Nordella sp. HKS 07: one gene and its partner. The protein of the gene in region 1 interacts with the protein of each later gene in a pairwise test. Links are inferred from orthologs where the notes say so. Each region holds a gene or a part of one and is shown in the gene's direction. Other genes may lie near its edges.

Region 1 (3,800 bases):
GCAACTCGTCGTGCCCGATCTGAGTGCCAAGGGATACACCTTCCTGGGCGGCCGCCTTCTGGCGGCGGGAGCGCAGCCGGCGGCCCAGCTGATGTATGAGGATCAGGCCAAGCGCCGCATCACCGTTTTCGTCGCCGCCAATCAGTCCAACAAGGAAACAACGTTCCTGATGACCGAGAAGGACAATGTGACGGCCTGCTACTGGCTCGACGGCCCGCTGGGCTTCGTCATTACCGGCGAGGCGAGCCGCGACGAAATCGTCGCGCTCGCCCACATGGTCTATCAGTCCTTCGAGAGCTGACGTCATCACCCCGGGTCAGAACGGAAAAAGCAGGGATTTGCAGGGATTTGCAGGGAATTTTCGAGAATCGCGGAGGCAATCCAGAAAAATCAAGGGGTTAGGCGGCCGGACTTGCCTGGTGCAGTGAAATTCGGACGCTAGTGTGCTGAACGCGAAGTTCCTGATATCAGGCGGCTCGGAAGGTTCCGCGGGCTGTGGCGAACTTCGGATTCGGGACACTAGCCGCAAATTGGAATTTCCCAACCTCTCATGCTTCGGCGCGGGCTTGCAATGATGGAAAACGCCGCCCTTTCCCCTAGCGACTTTCGCTGTTACAAGCGCGCCCGACCGATCACCTCAAAATCCTGATTTACCGACATGAACGACAAGACCGAAAATCCGGCGCGCGATTACCGCGAGACCCTCTTCCTGCCCAAGACCGCCTTTCCGATGAAGGCCGGCCTGCCGCAGAAGGAGCCGGAGATTCTCAAGCGCTGGCAGGCTCTGGGCCTGTTCGACCGGCTCAGGGAATCGGCCAAGGGCAAGGAACCGTTCATCCTCCATGACGGCCCGCCCTATGCCAATGGCAACATCCATATCGGTACCGCGCTCAATAAGATCCTGAAGGACCTCGTGGTCCGCTCGCAGCAGATGTCGGGCAAGGACGCCAATTACGTCCCGGGCTGGGACTGTCACGGCCTTCCCATCGAATGGAAGATCGAGGAGCAGTACCGTGCCAAAGGCCGCAACAAGGACGCGGTGCCGATCAACGAGTTCCGGAAAGAATGCCGCGCTTTCGCCGAGCACTGGATGGCCATCCAATCGGAGGAGTTCCAGCGCCTGGGCGTCGTCGGCAACTGGAAGGATCCTTACACGACGATGAGCTTCGCGGCGGAAGCGCAGATCGCCCGCGAGCTCATGAAATTCTCGACGAGCGGACAATTGTACCGCGGCTCCAAGCCGGTCATGTGGTCGGTGGTGGAGAAGACCGCGCTCGCCGAGGCCGAAGTCGAGTATCAGGATTACACCAGCGACACGATCCATGTGAAATTCCCGGTCACCTTCATGGCCGACGGCACCGCGCCCAAGGGTGATCTCGCCAAGGCCAGCGTGGTGATCTGGACGACGACGCCCTGGACCATTCCCGGCAACCGCGCCATCAGCTATTCGCCGAAGATCGCCTATGGCCTCTACGAGGTCAGCAAGGCCGCCGCCGACAACTGGGCCAGGACCGGCGACCGGCTGATCCTTGCCGACAAGCTTGCGGAGGATGTCTTCAAGGCGAGCCGCGTCGAGGAATTCCGGCGCGTGGGCGATGTCGATATCGCCTCGATTGCCACCTGCGCACACCCGCTCTCAGGCCTCGGCTATGAGTTCCGCGTGCCGCTGCTCGCCGGTGACCACGTCACCGACGATGCCGGCACGGGCTTCGTCCACACCGCGCCGAGCCATGGCGCCGACGACTTCGAAGTGTGGGAAGCTCATATCGGCAAGCTCAAGGCGATGGGCATCAAGACCGACATCCCCTTCACCGTCGATGGCGACGGCACCTTCACCAGCGAGGCGCCGGGCTTCACCGGCAAGCGCGTCTTGACCGACAAGGGCGAGAAGGGCGACGCCAACGAGGCCGTCATCCAGGCGCTGATCGCCGCCCAGGCGCTCATCGCACGCGGCCGCCTCAAGCATCAGTATCCGCACAGCTGGCGCTCCAAGAAGCCGATCATCTTCCGCAATACGCCGCAATGGTTCATCTCCATGGGCGATGGCGAGAGGGACGGCCTCAGGGCCAAGGCTCTGAAGGCGATCGACGAGACGCATTTCGTGCCGCCCGCCGGCCAGAACCGTCTACGCGGCATGATCGAGGCGCGCCCCGATTGGGTGATCTCGCGCCAGCGCGCCTGGGGCGTGCCGATCTGCGTCTTCGTCAACAAGGCCACCGGCCTCGTGCTCGATGATCCGGAAGTGAACGAGCGCATCGCCGCCGCCTTCGAGGCCGAAGGCGCGGATGCCTGGTTCGCCGAGGGCGCGCATGAGCGCTTCCTGAAAGACCGTGTCACCGACCCGCATGAATGGGAGAAGGTGAACGATATTCTCGACGTCTGGTTCGATTCGGGCTCGACCCACGCTTTCGTGCTGGAGAAGCGGCCCGATCTGCGCTGGCCGGCCGATGTCTATCTGGAGGGCTCGGACCAGCATCGCGGCTGGTTCCATTCCTCGCTGCTCGAGAGCTGCGGCACAAGGGGCAGGGCGCCCTATAAGACCGTCATCACCCATGGCTTCACCATGGCCGAGGACGGCCGCAAGATGTCGAAGTCGCTCGGCAACCAGGTCTTTCCGCAGGACGTGATCAAGCAATCGGGCGCCGATATTCTCCGTCTGTGGGTGGCCTCGACCGACTATGTCGACGACCAGCGCATCGGTCCCGAGATCCTCAAGAGCAATGTCGAAGCCTATCGCAAGCTGCGCAACACGCTGCGTTACCTGCTGGGTGCGCTCGACGGCTGGGATGAGGCCGAGCGCCTCCATCGCCAGGACATGCCCGAGCTCGAGCGCTATGTCCTCCACAAGCTCGCCGATGTTCATGCGAGCGTGCTGGCGGGCTACCGTGCCTACGACTTCAAGCAGGTCGTCGCCACGCTGCTCAACTTCATGAATGTCGACCTTTCGGCCTTCTATCTCGATATCCGCAAGGACGCACTTTATTGTGATGCGCCGTCGTCGTTGCGCCGGCGCGCCTGTCGTACCGTGATGGACCAGCTCTTCCATTGCCTGTCGACGTGGCTCGCCCCCATCCTCTGCTTCACCGCCGAGGAAGTGTGGCTGTCGCGTTTTGCCGGTGAGAAGAGCTCCGTGCATCTGATGCAGTTCGCAATCCCGCCGGCGGAATGGGTGGATGCCGATCTGGCCGAGAAATGGGAGAAAATCCGCGACGTCCGTCGTGTGATCACCGGCGCGCTCGAGATCGAGCGTCAGGTGAAGAAGACGATCGGCTCCTCGCTCGAGGCGGCGCCCGAGATTCACGTCACCGACGCCGACGCCCTCAAGGTGTTGAAGGGGCTCGACATCGCCGAAATGGCGATCACATCGGATGCCCTGCTGGTCGAGGATGAGGGGCCGGCGGAGGCCTTCCGTCTCGACGACGTGAAGGGGGTCGCCGTCGTCTTCAAGCCGGCCCAGGGCCGCAAATGCGCGCGTTCCTGGAAGATCACGCCCGAGGTCGGCAGCGACAAGGAATTCCCCGACATCACGCCCCGGGATGCGGACGCGGTGCGTGAATGGCAGAAGCGGCATCAGAAGAAGCTTTTCGCGTGAAGCTCTGGGGCGGGCTCTCGGTCCTGGGGCTGGTCTACGCCGCGCTTGCCTTCGGCATCGACCAGACCTTCAAATGGTGGATGCTGCATGTCTTCGACATCGAGGCCCGCCAGCCGGTGGCACTGCTGCCGGTCTTCGATCTCGTGCTGGCCTGGAACAAGGGCGTTTCCTATGGCTGGCTGTCGGGCGACGCCTCGCAGGACTTGCT
Region 2 (3,190 bases), 2.6 Mb from region 1 along the record:
CAATCTTTCCAACATCATCAAGCAGAATGCCTATCCGGCCATGCTGGCGCTCGGCATGTTCGTGGTGATCATCACCGCCGGCATAGATCTGTCGGTGGGATCGGTTCTCGGACTGTCGATCATCTGCCTCGCAGTCGCCGACAAAGCGGGCGTGCCCTGGCCGATCGTGCTGCTCATCGGTCCTTTGGTCGGCACCGCCTGCGGCCTCGTCAACGGGCTCGGCTATACGCTGCTCAAGCTGCCGCATCCCTTCATCATGACGCTCGGCACGCTCAACATCGCGCGCGGGCTCACCAGCCTCATCAGCCAGGCGCCGATCTCCGGCCTCCAGCCCGAAGTGCGTTACGCCGGACAGAAAGTCTTTACCGAGTTCCTTGGTTACCAGGTCTTCACGCCGCCGGCCGGCATACCCTTCAGCCTGCTCCTGGTCATCGTCTGCGCCGTGGCTCTATGGTTCTTTCTCAACCGGACCAATATGGGCCGCCACATCTTCGCCATCGGCGGCAATCCGCAGGCGGCGCGCGTCTCAGGCATCGATGTCGACCGTGTGCTGGTCTATGTCTATGCGATCTGCGGTTTCTTCGCCGGGCTCGCGGCGCTGCTGCTCGCCGGGCGCACCGATTCGGGCTTTCCGCTCGCCGGTGTCGGCAACGAGCTCGATGCCATCGCCGCGGTGATCATCGGCGGCGCCAGTTTCTTCGGCGGGCGCGGCACGGTCCTGGGCGTGCTGGCCGGCGTGCTGATCATGGGGCTTTTGCGCAACGGGCTCAATCTCAACAATATCAGCCCGTTCTGGCAGCAGATTCTCATCGGCCTCATCATCATCATCGCCGTCTATATCGACGTGCTCAGGCGGCGCGCCGCGACACGAAGGTAGAAATTTCGCAGCCGGCCTTGTCTCCGTGCCGGCTGTCCTGCGTGTTGGAGACATCATGTTCCAAGGGAGGAGTAAGATGAAGAAATTGCTGATCGCGGGTGCCGCTCTTGCCGCACTCGGCTTCGCCGGCTCGGCCTTCGCCGATCCGATCGTGCTCGACATGAAGGGCCCGGGTGCCGGCAACCCGTTCTGGGCGGCGGTGCAGGCGGGCGCCGAAGCGAAGGGTAAGGAGCTCGGCGTCGAGGTCGTCGTCATGTCGCCGCCGGCCGAATCCGATGTGCAGGCGCAGATCGGACAGCTCGAGGACATGCTGGCCAAGGGCATATCCGGCCTCGCTCTGGCGCCGACCGATCCCAATGCGCTGGCGCCGGTCGTCGATGCGGCCAAGGCCAAGAATGTGCCGGTCGTCTTCGTCGACACCAAGGGCACCAATGAAGGCGTGACCTTCATCGGCACCAACAACCAGGTCGGCGCCAAGCTCGCCGCCGATTTCATCTGCTCCAAGATCGAGAAGGGATCGGAAGTGGTGATCCTGCAGGGCATCATCACGCAGTCGACCGGCCAGGCCCGCGCCACCGGCGCCAAGGAAGGCCTGGAAGGCTGTGGCCTCAAGGTCGTCGCCGAGCAGCCGGCCGACTGGGACCGCGCCAAGGGCCAGTCGGTGATGGAGAACATCCTCACCGGCAATCCGAATATCAAGGCGGTCTTCGCCTCGAACGACAATATGGCGCTGGGCGCAGTAGAGGCCCTCAAGTCGGCCAATAAGCTCAAGGACGTCATGGTGGTCGGCTTCGACGCCAATCCGGACGCGGCCGCCTCGATCATCGCCGGCGATATGACGGCCTCCGTCGCACAGGCGCCAAAGAATATGGGCGCCTTCGCCGTCGAGAATCTGATCAAGCTCCAGAAGGGCGAGAAGATCGACGCGGTGATCGATACCGGCACGGTGCTCGTCACCAAGGACAATGCCGACCAGTACAAGTGAACTCGGTTCGGTCTTGAAGTTGCGGCAGGTCCCGGCGAAAGTCGGGGACTTGCCTCCTAGTTCGTCATGGCCGCCCTTGAGGCGGCCATCCAGCCCATCCGTGCAGCAACTGTATGGCGTCGAGGCTGGATAGCCGGGTCAGGCCCGGCCATGACGAGTGGGGGAAGCGTTGTGAGGGACTTACATGGCATCTCTCGGCATCGGCCTGATCGGCACCGGCTTCATGGGCAAATGCCACGCCATGGCCTGGAGCCATGTGCGACCCGTCTTCGGCGATGTTCCCGAGATCAGGCTCGAGACCTTGTGCGACATCGATCCGGCTATGACCAGCAAGCGCGCCGCCGAATATGGCTTCGCTCGTGCCGAGACGGACTGGCGCAAGCTCGTCGACGACAAACGCATCGATATCGTCTCGATCACCGCGCCCAACAATGTTCATCGCGAGATGGCGGTCGCCTTCCTTGAAGCCGGCAAACATGTCTGGTGCGAGAAGCCGATGGCGCTTACCCTCGATGAAGCCGAGGCCATGACGGCGGCCGCCGCGAAAGCCAAAGGCCGCACGCTGCTCGGCTACAACTACATCAAGAATCCCGCCGTGCTGCATGCCAGGAAGCTGATCGAAACCAAAGCCATCGGCGAGATCGTGCATTTTCGCGGGCAGGTCGATGAGGACTATCTCGCTTCCCCCGATGTGCCCTGGAGCAAAAGGGCGCGGATCGATCTGTGGGGCTTGGGGACGCTGGGCGACATCACCTGCCATCTGGTGAGCTTCGCGCATCTTCTCATCGGCGATATCGCTTCCGTCTCGGCCGACATGGAAACGGTGGTGAAGGAACGGCCGGTGCCCGGCACGAGTGAGATGCGCGAGGTCGAGAATGAAGACATCGCCCATGCCATCGTGCGCTTCAAATCCGGTGTCTCGGGTACGCTCGCTTCGAGCCGCGCCGCCTGGGGCCGCAAGAACCTGATCCGCTTCGAGGTCCATGGCACCAAGGGCATGCTCACTTTCGATCAGGAGCGCCTCAATGAATTGCAGCTCTATATGACGGAAGGCCCGGAAGCGACGCGCGGCTTCCGCACCATCCTCACCGGTCCCGTCCATTCACCCTACGGGCAGTTCACCCCCGCGCCCGGCCATCAGCTCGGCTTCAACGAGCTCAAGGTGATCGAGGCGAAGCATCTTCTCGACTGCATCGCCAGCGGAGACGAATGCTTCGTCAATTTCGCCGAAGGCCTGAAGATCGAACGCGTCATCCACGGCATGGCGCGCTCGGCCCGCGAGCGGCGCTGGGTGGATGTGGGGTGAAAACCACTGCGGAGCAGAGGAG

The links.
Region 2: the proteins of ileS (region 1) and G5V57_RS09290 interact in binary tests that used the Escherichia coli proteins (3 or more experiments, as listed by UniProt). The link is inferred for Nordella sp. HKS 07 from one-to-one orthologs.

Annotation. Positions count from the first base shown.
Region 1 is NZ_CP049258.1:4,614,637-4,618,436, forward strand. Bases 308-3,792 are described here. They hold ileS (isoleucine--tRNA ligase), read left to right. Parts: upstream 308-658; coding sequence 659-3,592; downstream 3,593-3,792. Other genes in these bases: lspA (signal peptidase II), read left to right, coding at 3,589-3,792. Also shown: G5V57_RS21735 (anti-sigma factor), read left to right, coding at 1-301; more of lspA, read left to right, coding at 3,793-3,800. UniProt on the Escherichia coli protein: Catalyzes the attachment of isoleucine to tRNA(Ile). As IleRS can inadvertently accommodate and process structurally similar amino acids such as valine, to avoid such errors it has two additional distinct tRNA(Ile)-dependent editing activities.
Region 2 is NZ_CP049258.1:1,980,232-1,983,421, reverse strand. The notes cover bases 33-2,907. They hold G5V57_RS09290 (sugar ABC transporter substrate-binding protein), read left to right. Parts: upstream 33-953; coding sequence 954-1,862; downstream 1,863-2,907. Other genes in these bases: G5V57_RS09285 (Gfo/Idh/MocA family protein), read left to right, coding at 2,047-2,907; G5V57_RS09295 (ABC transporter permease), read left to right, coding at 33-877. In the rest of the region: more of G5V57_RS09295, read left to right, coding at 1-32; more of G5V57_RS09285, read left to right, coding at 2,908-3,168. UniProt on the Escherichia coli protein: Part of the ABC transporter complex RbsABC involved in ribose import. Binds ribose. Also serves as the primary chemoreceptor for chemotaxis.